Regions from separate parts of the Streptomyces sp. NRRL S-378 genome, predicted to be linked through region 3. Evidence: riboswitches for the same ligand, from Rfam matches in the RefSeq annotation. Region 3 holds a riboswitch; each other region holds the start of a gene.
The links. Region 3 has a riboswitch for cyclic di-AMP ahead of IH80_RS0117315 (transglycosylase family protein). Riboswitches for the same ligand answer to the same signal wherever they lie in the genome.
Positions count from the first base shown of each region.

Region 1: linked by a shared signal. The riboswitch ahead of IH80_RS0131360 (M23 family metallopeptidase) and the one ahead of IH80_RS0117315 (transglycosylase family protein) in region 3 are both predicted to bind cyclic di-AMP.
Region 2: linked by a shared signal. The riboswitch ahead of IH80_RS0105610 (M23 family metallopeptidase) and the one ahead of IH80_RS0117315 (transglycosylase family protein) in region 3 are both predicted to bind cyclic di-AMP.

Region 1 covers NZ_JOBX01000062.1:30,394-34,244, reverse strand. The annotation lists gene IH80_RS0131370 (MBL fold metallo-hydrolase) at 1-25, opposite strand, end outside; gene IH80_RS0131365 (SGNH/GDSL hydrolase family protein) at 138-923, opposite strand; gene IH80_RS0131360 (M23 family metallopeptidase) at 1,087-2,085, opposite strand; cyclic di-AMP (ydaO/yuaA leader) riboswitch at 2,090-2,297, opposite strand; gene IH80_RS0131355 (tyrosine-protein phosphatase) at 2,580-3,371, shown strand; gene IH80_RS0131350 (aspartate aminotransferase family protein) at 3,420-3,851, opposite strand, start outside.
Region 2 covers NZ_JOBX01000005.1:179,565-183,415, forward strand. The annotation lists gene IH80_RS0105605 (GntR family transcriptional regulator) at 181-858, opposite strand; gene IH80_RS0105610 (M23 family metallopeptidase) at 1,068-1,868, opposite strand; cyclic di-AMP (ydaO/yuaA leader) riboswitch at 1,881-2,040, opposite strand; gene IH80_RS0105615 (M16 family metallopeptidase) at 2,255-3,622, opposite strand; gene IH80_RS0105620 (M16 family metallopeptidase) at 3,643-3,851, opposite strand, start outside.
Region 3 covers NZ_JOBX01000021.1:68,378-72,228, reverse strand. The annotation lists gene IH80_RS0117320 (transglycosylase family protein) at 1-851, shown strand, start outside; cyclic di-AMP (ydaO/yuaA leader) riboswitch at 1,128-1,298, shown strand; gene IH80_RS0117315 (transglycosylase family protein) at 1,302-2,009, shown strand; gene eno (phosphopyruvate hydratase) at 2,295-3,581, shown strand; gene IH80_RS0117305 (FtsB family cell division protein) at 3,671-3,851, shown strand, end outside.

The sequences.
Region 1 (3,851 bases), on a different contig from region 3:
GGCGGAGGGGACGGGAGCCGGTCAAAGCGCCTCCAGGGAGGGTGGGGTCGGTGCGGTCGTGTCGCTACGACCATCCCAACGCACACCGGCCCCGAAGGATTCCGCCCGTCCCTCCCGCCCGCCCCGTCGTCCGGCGGCTACAGCGGCAGCAGGTCCGGCCGCTTCGCCTCGACGTGGTCCCCGGAGGATTCGCCGCGCAGGCGGCGGCCGATCCAGGGCACCAGGTACTCACGGGCCCACTGGATGTTGTCGCGGGTCACGTCCACCGAGCCGCGCGGGCGCAGCTGCGGCCACGGCTGGTCGGGGTCGGCGGGCACGTCCAGGCCGAGGACCTGTGCGGCCCGCAGCGCGACGCGGGTGTGGCCCTCGGGTGAGAGGTGCAGCCGGTCCGCGTCCCAGGCGCGCCGGTCCTGTACGGACTTCAGCGACCAGAGGTCCAGCACGGGGCAGTCGTACCGGTCGGCGATGGCGCGCACGTGCGCGCTGTACGTCGCGACCTTGCCCCGGATGTGCTTGAGGACGGGCACGCCCCGGGTGTCGAACCCGGTGGTGATCATGACGTGGCCGACGGCTCCGGTGAGGTCGGCGACGGCCGCCTCGAAGCGTTCCGCCACGTCGTCCGGGTCGCTGCCGGGCCGGATGATGTCGTTGCCGCCCGCGCAGAAGGTGACCAGGTCGGGCGCGAGGGCCTTGGCTCTCGGCACCTGGTCGGCCACGATCTGGTCGAGGAGCTTCCCGCGCACGGCGAGATTCGCATAACGGAAGTCGTGCTCTTCGCGCTGATCGGCCAGGAGCACGGCGAGCCGGTCCGCCCAGCCGAGAAAGGAATCTCCGGGCCCCGGGTCCCCCACGCCCTCTGTGAAGCTGTCCCCGATCGCCGCGTACGAGCCGATGGTCTTGAGTTTCGTCGTCGTCGCTGCCACGAGAACCCATCCTTCACTCCCGTGAGCAACCTACGCCAACGTAATGAGGGGTTGACGGGCCGTGATCTGTACCACGCGGGATGTAAGGAATAAGTACACATGGGGGCCGGGCCCCCCTCGGGTCCCGGCCCCACGCGTGTCGGTGCTCCGTCGGCGGGTGCCGTCAGAGGGAGGCGCCCTTCGAGCGGAGGTAGGCGATCGGGTCCATGTCCGAGCCGTAGGACGGGCTCGTACGGATCTCGAAGTGCAGGTGCGGGCCGGTCGAATTGCCGGTGGAGCCGGAGAGGCCGATGCTCTGGCCGGCGGTGACGCTCTGGCCGGAGGAGACGGAGAGCTGGGACAGGTGGGCGTACTGGGAGTACTTGCCGTCCGCGTGCCGGATGACGACCTCGTTGCCGTACGCGCCGCTCCAGCCCGCGGAGACCACGGTGCCCGCGCCGACCGCCTTGACGCCGGTGCCCATGGGGGCGATGAAGTCGACGCCCGTGTGGTAGCCGGAGGACCACATGGCGCCGGCGACCTTGTACTGGGTGGAGACGCCACCGCTGACCGGGGCGACGAATCCGGAGGCGGCGGCCGGCCGGGCGGCCGGGGCCTCGGCCTGGGCCTCGGGGGCGGCGTCCCGCTGCGCCCGCGGTGCGGCGGCCTGCCCGGCCGCCTCGGACTCGGCCTTGGGGGCGGTCTTCGGGGCGGCCTTGGGGGCGGTCTTCGGGGCGGCCTTGGGGGCGGCCTCGGGGGCGGTCCGCGGGGCGGGGACGGTGTCGACCGGGGCGGCCTCGCCACGACCGCCGAGGGTCAGTTTCAGGCCGGGGTGGATCAGTGACGGGTCGCTCCCGACCGCCTCGCGGTTCTGCTCGTACAGCCGCTGCCAGCCGCCGTCCAGGCGGTGCTCCGCGGCGATCACCGAGAGGCAGTCGCCCGGGACGACCGTGTAGACGGCCGGTGCGGCCTGCACGGCGGCCGCGGGGGCGGCCTGGAGCGCGGCGGGGACCTGCTGGGCCACGGCAGGTGCGACGGCGGGCGCCGTCTGCGCGCCGGCCGCGTGGGCGCCGGCGGCGACCGTCAGCGGCAGGGCGAGGGCCGCGCCACCGGTGCCTGCGACCGCGAATCCGCGGGAAGAGAAAAGGGACTTGGGACGGCGGTGCTTACCCTTTGCAGGCATGGCGCATTCCTCTCCGGTGCCTGCGAGGTGAGCTGTCGGGTTCGGACTGGAGATGTCCGGCCGCACATGTACGGGACATGAACGGCTTCACCCCGAGCTGCACCGGAGAAAAGATCTCCGGCACAGCGGCTTACCTGGTTCCCCCGCTCCTGCCGCGCGAAATGGTTCGGTTGCGGTTTCCGGGCGGCGGCAGGATTCGGCGATCCACCCGGATCGATCGCGAAGGTAATCCCTTGCGGGCACGCCGAACAAGCCGCTAATTCCCTGACGGATTCACAGGTATGAGGGTGCGCCGGAATTCCGGTCACCCTCCGTCCATTCCGCCGCGCCAACAGCCGCCCGGGCCGGGCCATTCGGCTTTGACGATCAGGCACTCACGGTCACCGTATGATCTGGCTCACGGGGACGTGCCCGATCTCGCCTCCGGATATGGCAAGTTGGCGCCAAGTAGCTCAATTCGGACAGAGACCCCACGAGAAGGCGGAGGAGTTCCCGTGACCCAGCACATACAGGAGCCGGAGCTGGCCGGAGTGCGCAATTTCCGCGATGTGGGCGGATTGCCGACTTCTGATGGCCGAAGGGTCGCGACGGGACTACTGTTCCGAAGCGGACATCTCGCACATGCCACCGAAACCGATGCAGAATTCCTCGCCTCGCTCGGCCTCCACACCATCTTCGACTTCCGCAACGGCGCCGACCACGCCCTGGAGGGGCCGGACGTCGAGCTGCCCGGCGTACGGAACGTCAACATCCCGCTGTCGGACCCGGCGGACGGCCGGGAGTTCTGGCGGCTGGTCCGCGACGGCGACCTCGACCAGCTCCGCTCGATCCTGGGCGACGGCAAGGCGGCGGCCCGGATGGCGAACTCCTACCGGGGGATCATCCGCACCCGCACCGCCGAGCACAGCCGGGTGGTCCACGCCCTCGCCGAGGACAGCGTGCCCGCCCTCATGCACTGCGCGGCCGGCAAGGACCGGGCCGGCCTCTCCGTCGCCGTCACCCTGCTCGCGCTGGGCGTCGAGCGGGAGGCGATCGTGGCGGACTACCTGGAGTCCAACGCCCCGCACCGCCGGTACCGGGTGCGCCGCAGCTCCGCCTCGGCCGAGGCCCGCTCGCCCGAGGTGATGGAACTGCTCGCGCCGCTCTTCGACGCCCGCGCCGAATACCTGATCGCCGCCTTCGACACCATCGACGACGTCTGGGGCGGGGTGGAGCGCTACCTGGCGGAGGGCCTCGGGCTGGCGCCCGGGACCCTCGACCGGCTCCGCGACCGGCTGCTGGTCTGATCCGGGAAGACCGGCAGGGGCCGCGGGCCGCAGGGCGGGCGCAGGCCGTCAGCGTGCCGCGACGGCCTGCTTCACCAGCGTCCTGCCGAAGTCCCACATCAGCCCGGACCCGCCGTGGGCGTCGTCCATGACCTCGCGGAAGGCGCCGACGAACCGGTCCACGTCCCGCTCGTCCAGGACCAGCGGCGGAATCAGCTTGATCACCTCCAGATGGTCCCCGGAGACCTGGGTGAGGATCCGGTGCTTCTGCAGCAGCGGCACCACGACCATCTGCGCGAAGAGGCCCTTGCGGGCCGCCTGCAGCATCGTCCACCGGCTGCGCAGCCGCAGTGAGGAGGGCCGGCCGAACTCGATGCCGATCATCAGGCCGCGCCCGCGCACCTCGTGCAGCAGCTCGTACTCGTCCACCAGGGCCGCGAGCCGCCCGCGCAGCAGGTCGCCCGTGGCCCGCGCGCGGGCCACGAGCTGCTCGTCCTCCAT
Region 2 (3,851 bases), on a different contig from region 3:
GCGGCTGCGCCGCTTTCCGCTGACGGAAGGCCGGGGGAACCGCACCCCGGGAATTCGGCTCCCTCGAAAAGGTCCGGCGCAATCGGGAGCGCGAGGCCGCACACGATCCGCAGGAATTCGCGCAGCACATTATCCCGCGCACCGAATTCGCGCGATGCCGTCCTTTGTATACGGCTCCTGTTAATGGTGCCCGCTCGACATGTTTACGGCAGGTTGCGAAGTGCTCACCGCCGTCCGTTTCCGCAGCCGGTGCGCGCCGGCCGCGCGGTCGGCGTGGATCGCGGCCAGCGTCCGCGCCCGCTCGGCGTCCCCGCGCGCCACCGCGTCCACGATCGCGCCGTGTTCCGCCCAGGACTCCGCGGGCCGGGCCGGCGCCTCCACCACGAACATCCACGCCACCTTGTGCCGCATCTGCGTGAGCAGCGCGATCAGCCCCGGGCTGCCGGAGGCCTGCGCGAGGGTCTCGTGGAACCAGCTCCCGAGCGAGCGCAGGTCCTCGCCCTGCCCCCGCCTGGCCCGCTCCTGACCCAGCCTCACCAGCCCCCGCAGCACCTTGAGGTGCGCGTCGGTGCGGCGCCGGGCGGCCCGGGCCGCCGCCAGGGGCTCCAGCAGCATCCGCAGCTCCAGGAGGTCCGCCGCCTCCTGAGCCGTCGGCTCGGCCACGCAGGCCCCGGCGTGGCGCCGCGTGGTCACGAAGCCCTCGGACTCCAGGGTCCGCAGGGCCTCGCGGACCGGGACGCGCGAGACCCCGTACCGGCGGGCCAGCACCTCCTCGGTCAGCCGACCGCCCGGTTCGAACACCCCGGAGACGATGTCGTCGCGAATTGCCGTGCATACCGCGTGCGCAGGAATACGCAAGACCGAACCTCCGCCTATTTCCGATCGCCAGCCCCCATGCGCACACACGCGCACGTCACGACTCTATTGCAGCACAGCATAATTTCGAGAGCGGACGGAAATCCGAAACATTGCACCCGGACGCAAAAACACGAAGACCCCGGCTCGGGAGGCGGGGTCTTCGTGAAGCTGTGCGCCGTGCGCGCGGCGCGGTGAGCGGCGCCGGGGGGTCAGAGGCTGACGCCGTGCGAGCGCAGGTAGGCGATCGGGTCGATGTCCGAGCCGTACTGCGAGCCGGTGCGGGCCTCGAAGTGCAGGTGCGGGCCGCTGGAGTTGCCGGTGGAGCCCGACAGGCCGATCTGCTGGCCCGGGGTCACCTGCTGGCCGACGGAGACGTTCAGCGAGGACAGGTGGCCGTACTGCGTGAAGGTGCCGTCGTTGTGCTTGATGACGACGTTGTTGCCGTACGCGCCGCCCCAGCCGGCCTCGACGACGGTTCCGAAGCCCACCGCGTGGACCGAGGTGCCGGAGGCGGCGTGGAAGTCGATGCCGGTGTGGCTGCCGGAGGACCACATGCCGCCGCCCGCCTTGTACTGCGTGCTGACGTACGAGTCGTCCAGCGGCGAGACGAAGGTGTTGAGGCGCTTGCGCTCCTCCTCGCGGGCGGCGCGCTCGGCGGCCTCGCGCTCGGCCTTCGCCTTGGCCTCGGCGAGGCGCTTGGCTTCTGCGGCCTTCTGCTTGGCGTCGGCCTCGGCCTGGGCCTTGGCGGCGGCGTGCTCGGCGGCGCGCTGCTGGGACTCGGCCTGGTCCTGGATGTCGCCCGCGAGGTCCTCGGCGACGACGACGGCGCCCAGCCCGTTCTCCGGGGCGGAGCTGCTGTGGTTGTCCGCGGCGAAGGCCGGGGCAGCGAGGGAGCCGACCACACCCGTGGTGGCGATCGCGGCGATACCGGCGTAGCCGGCGGTCTTCTTGCTCAGGCGGCTGGAACCACGGTGCTTGCCGGTACCAGCGGGACGACTGCCAAACGCCATGAAGGGTTTGATCCTTTCCTTCCTTCTCGCCTACCGGGTTAGCTGACGGGTTCGGAGCAGGAAGGTCTCCTACGGGCCTCCTCTTGCGAGGGGGTCCGATTCACCCCAGGGACTGATGTGGGTCCCCGGCTCCCCAGGCTCGCGCCTGACGGGGACTCGGCGATTGCTGCCCGGTGCCGCGGGTGCGGCGGGCACAACTGACGGACAGCACGGCCGACGCTAGGCGGATCATCAGTCAATCGCCAAACAGACGCGCCTTTTTGTTGCGTACGCCACATCACATACGAGCAACCTCACCACTAAACGGACAAAAGAGGCTCCGGCGGAAACCCGCCGGAGCCTCCTGCGAAGTGCGTCAGTTGCCCGTCATCCGGGCGCCCGTGACGTCAGTTGGTGACGACCGTGACGTCACCGATCCCGAGGGCCCGCACCGGCTCCTCGATCAGCGCGGCGTCGCCCACCAGGACCGTGACGAGCCGGTCCGCCGGAAACGCCTTCACGACCGCCGTGGTCGCCTCCACCGTGCCGGTTTCGGCCAACTGCGCGTACAGCTGCGCCTGGTAGTCGTCGGGCAGCTCCTGCTCGACCTGGTCGGCCAGGGTGCCGGCGACCGAGGCGGCCGTCTCGAACTTCAGCGGGGCCACGCCCACCAGGTTCTGCACGGCCACATCGCGCTCGGCGTCGGTCAGACCGCCCTCCGCGAGGGTGCGCAGCACCTTCCAGAGGTCCTCCAGCGCCGGTCCGGTGTTGGGGGTGTCCACCGAGCCGCTGATGGCGAGCATGGAGGCGCCCTTGCCGTCGGCGGTGGAGCGCAGCACCTGGCCGAAGGCCCGCACGCCGTAGGTGTACCCCTTCTCCTCGCGCAGCACCTTGTCCAGGCGGGAGGTGAGGGTGCCGCCGAGGCAGTACGTGCCGAGGACCTGGGCCGCCCAGACACGGTCGTGGCGATCCGGCCCGATGCGGCCGATCAGCAGCTGCGTCTGGACCGCGCCGGGCCGGTCGACGATGACCACGCGGCCGGTGTCGTCGGCGGTCACGGGAGGCACGGGGCGGGCCTCGGCGGTGTCGCCGGTCCAGGCGCCCAGGGTGTCCGCCAGCACGGCGTCCAGGTCGATGCCGGTCAGGTCGCCCACGACCACCGCGGTGGCGGTGGCGGGGCGCACGTGGGCCTCGTAGAAGGCGCGTACGGCGGCGGAGTCGATCCGGGCGACCGTCTCCTCGGTGCCCTGGCGCGGCCGGGAGATCCGCAGGGAGGCCGGGAAGAGCTCCTTGGAGAGCTGCTTGGCGGCGCGGCGCTGGGGGTTGGCCAGCTCGTGCGGGATCTCGTCGAGCCGGTTGCGCACCAGCCGGTCCACCTCGGCGTCGGCGAAGGCGGGGGCGCGCAGCGCTTCGGCGAGCAGGCCCAGCGCCTTGGCCAGCCGGGAGGCCGGGACCTCCAGGGAGACCCGCACGCCCGGGTGGTCGGCGTGCGCGTCGAGGGTGGCCCCGCAGCGCTCCAGCTCGGCGGCGAACTCCTCGGCGGAGTGCTTGTCGGTGCCCTCCGACAGGGCGCGCGCCATGATGGTCGCCACGCCGTCCAGGCCCTCGGGCTCCGCGTCGAGCGGCGCGGCGAGGTTGATCTCGACCGCGACGACCTGCTGGCCCGGGCGGTGGCAGCGCAGCAGGGTCAGCCCGTTGGGCAGCGTCCCGCGCTCGGGGGCCGGGAAGGCCCACGGCTGCGGCTCGCCGGCCTGCGGGCGCGGGTGGAAGGTCATCGTGACGGCTGCGGTGTCGCTCACTGCTCCGCCCCCTCGTTCTCGTCGCTGTCGGCGTTCCCTTCGCCCTCTTCGCCCTCGGCCCCGTCCGCCGCGAGCGGCTCGTAGACGAGCACCGCGCGGTTGTCCGGGCGCAGTCGGGCCGCGGCCACGGCCTGCACCTCCTCCGCGGTGATGTCGAGGACGCGCTGGACGGCGGTGAGGGCCAGCTGCGGGTCGCCGAACAGCA
Region 3 (3,851 bases):
TCGGCAGTGGCGCTTACGGCGGACTCCAGTTCACCCAGGAGGAATGGCAGAACGCCGGCGGTCTGGACTTCGCCGAGCGGGCCGACCTCGCGAGCCGCTCGCAGCAGATAGCCGTGGCCGAGCGCGTGCTGGCCTCCCAGGGCCCGCAGGCCTGGCCGCTGTGCGCGGCCTCGGCCGGACTGGACCAGCAGGGTCCGGCCGCCGTGGTCGACCCGGGTCTGCCGGGCAGCCCCGCCGCGGTCGGCCCCGCGCCGTCCCGCCCCGACGACGTGGTGCCCTCCACCCGGGGCGGCAAGCCGGCGACGGACTTCGGCCTCTCGACCGCGGAGACCCCGAGCCCCACGGGCTCCCCCTTCCTCATTCCCGACGCGCCGTCGGTCGGACTGCCCGTCATGCCGGCGCCCGACGTCCCGACGACGCCCCCGACCGCCCCGGTCACCCCGACCGACCCGACGGCCCCGCCGGTCACCCCCGCCGATCCGACGGTCCCGTCCCTCCCGACGGACCCGACGGCGCCCACGACCCCGCCGGTCACCCCGACTCCGTCCCCGACGGACCCGACGGCCCCCGTGGCGCCGACCACCCCGGCCGCCCCGTCGACCCCGGGTGCCACTCCTGCCGGGGGCAACGGCAAGCACCGCGGTGCGCCGTCCCCCGAGGAGGGCGCACCGTCTGATGCCGCGTCGGACCCCGTCTACACGGTGCAGGCGGGCGACAGCCTGGCGACCATCGCGGTTGCCAAGGGCGTGAAGGGCGGCTGGAGCGGCCTCTACGCGGCCAATGAGCAGGTCATCGGCAATGACGCCAACCTGATCAAGCCGGGCCAGAACCTGGATCTAACCGCGCAATAAGGACAGTTGGTTCGTCCGGAAAGACTTGATTGTCTGTTTTCTGCAAGTGAGACATGCGTCTCTTCCGGTCAACTGGCGTGTCCCGTCCGGGGGCTTCCGCAAACCCCGTTCTCACCTGCGCAAACGCCCCTGCGGGGAGCGCAAGTAGGGGCCGTTTCTCCCCGGTGTTCCTCGTTGAACATCGGGGAGAGACCTGTCTACCTTCTGAGTCGCCCGCCACCGCGGGCTCCTTCGACCGCATCGCCGAATCCTGCCGGCGGACGGGGGGAACAGTCGTCGCGTCAAGCGCCGAAGGCAGGAGCGGGGGAACCAAGGTAGGTGCCGCGAGCGGCCGTTGAGAGACGGCCGGGCAGCGGCTTGGGGTTAAGTGGCGCGCTAGGTCGCACCGCCGGGCACTCACAGGCCCGAACCCGACAGCTCACCTCGTAGGCGTCGGTGAGGAGAAACCTCATGCTGCTTTCCGGCAAGGGCAAGCACCGTCGCGGTTCCAAGGCCGTTCGCATCGTCACGCTCGCCGGCGTCGCCGGTGTGGCCGTCGCCGCCCCCCTGATGGCCGCGGGCGCCGCCAGCGCCGCCACCGCATCCGAGTGGGACAAGGTCGCGCAGTGCGAGTCCGGTGGCAACTGGTCCATCAACACCGGCAACGGCTACTACGGCGGACTGCAGTTCTCGTCCTCCACCTGGGCCGCGTTCGGCGGCAAGTCGTACGCCCCGCAGGCCAACCAGGCCTCGAAGGCGCAGCAGATAGCCGTGGCCGAGAAGGTCCTCAAGAAGCAGGGCAAGGGTGCCTGGCCGCACTGCGGCAAGGGCCTGTCCAACTCCTCGTACACCGGTGGCGGCTCCACCGAGACCCCGGCCTCCGCCAAGCCGAAGGCCGAGACGAAGAAGACCGAGACCAAGAAGACCGAGACCAAGGCCGCGCCGAAGAAGGAGACCAAGCGCACCGAGGTCCCGACCACCCGTTCCGAGCGCACCGAGGCCCCGGCCGCGCCGAAGACCGGCAACGGCTCCTACGAGGTCAAGCCCGGCGACACCCTGGGCACCATCGCCGAGGCCAACGGCGTCAAGGGCGGCTGGCAGCAGCTCTTCGAGCTGAACAAGGACATCGTCTCGGACGCCGACCTCATCTACCCCGGCCAGAAGCTGAAGCTCAGCTGAACGCTGCGGCGATAGCCGCAGAAGCGTACGCAAGACGCAGAATTCCCACCGCCCGGCGCCCCTTCCCCCCACGCGCCGGGCGGCGGTGTGTGCGGGCGCGGGGGCCCCTCCGAGGCCGATGATCAAGGGTCGTATGTCCCGGAAGAGGGGTATTCGGTCCCTTTTTCGTCCCAGGGGTCGGGCGGTCGGCCGGTCGAACCCCCGAAGCCGGTTAGGCTCTAGGCGGCAAGGCCATCCCACGGCCTGACACGCCACCGCACACCCAGCGTCACATCCCAGAAGGAGATGCTCGTGCCGTCCATCGACGTCGTCGTAGCCCGGGAAATCCTGGACTCCCGAGGCAACCCCACGGTCGAGGTCGAGGTGGGCCTCGACGACGGCAGCACCGGCCGTGCTGCCGTTCCGTCCGGCGCCTCCACCGGTGCATTCGAGGCCATCGAGCTGCGTGACGGTGACCCCAACCGTTACATGGGCAAGGGCGTCGAGAAGGCCGTCCTGGCCGTCATCGAGCAGATCGGCCCGGAGCTCGTCGGCTACGACGCCACCGAGCAGCGCCTGATCGACCAGGCCATGTTCGACCTCGACGCCACCGACAACAAGGGCTCGCTCGGCGCCAACGCCATCCTCGGCGTCTCCCTCGCCGTCGCGCACGCCGCGTCCGAGGCCTCGGACCTCCCGCTCTTCCGCTACCTCGGCGGCCCGAACGCGCACCTGCTGCCCGTTCCGATGATGAACATCCTCAACGGTGGGTCGCACGCGGACTCCAACGTGGACATCCAGGAGTTCATGATCGCCCCGATCGGCGCGGAGTCCTTCTCCGAGGCGCTGCGCTGGGGTGCCGAGGTCTACCACACCCTCAAGAAGGTCCTGCACACCAAGGGCCTGTCCACCGGTCTCGGTGACGAGGGCGGCTTCGCCCCGAACCTGGAGTCCAACCGCGCCGCGCTCGACCTCATCATCGAGGCCATCAAGCAGGCCGGCTACACCCCGGGCAAGGACATCGCGCTCGCGCTCGACGTCGCCGCGTCCGAGTTCTACAAGGACGGCAAGTACGAGTTCGAGGGCCAGTCCCGCTCGGCCGCCGAGATGACCGACTACTACGCCGAGCTCGTCGAGGCGTACCCGCTCGTCTCCATCGAGGACCCGCTGTTCGAGGACGACTGGGCCGGCTGGAAGACCATCACCGACCGCCTGGGCGCCAAGGTCCAGATCGTCGGCGACGACCTCTTCGTCACCAACCCCGAGCGCCTGGCCCGCGGCATCGAGGAGGGCTCCGCGAACGCCCTGCTCGTGAAGGTGAACCAGATCGGTTCGCTGACCGAGACCCTCGACGCCGTCGAGATGGCCCAGCGCAACGGCTTCAAGTGCATGATGTCCCACCGCTCCGGTGAGACCGAGGACGTCACCATCGCCGACCTCGCCGTCGCCGTGAACTGCGGTCAGATCAAGACCGGCGCCCCGGCCCGCTCGGACCGCGTCGCCAAGTACAACCAGCTGCTGCGCATCGAGGAGATCCTCGACGACGCCGCGGTGTACGCGGGCCGCAGCGCCTTCCCGCGCTTCAAGGGCTAATCACGCTCAGCCTCCGTACGTCCCCGCACTCGGTCCCGTACCGTGTGCGGGGACGTATTGCGTAGTGCGTACAAAGGGGAGGCGGACCAATGGCCGGGAACCGGGATCGGTTCTCCACCTTCTCCACCGCGACGCGGCTCAAGCAGCTCGGTGAGCGGACCGCCGCCCACGTCTACCGCTCGCAGACGCGCCGTCAGGTGCGCCGCAGCCGCCTCACCGGCAGGGCCGCGCTCCTGGTGCTCGTGCTCTGTACGCTGGTCGTCGCCCTCG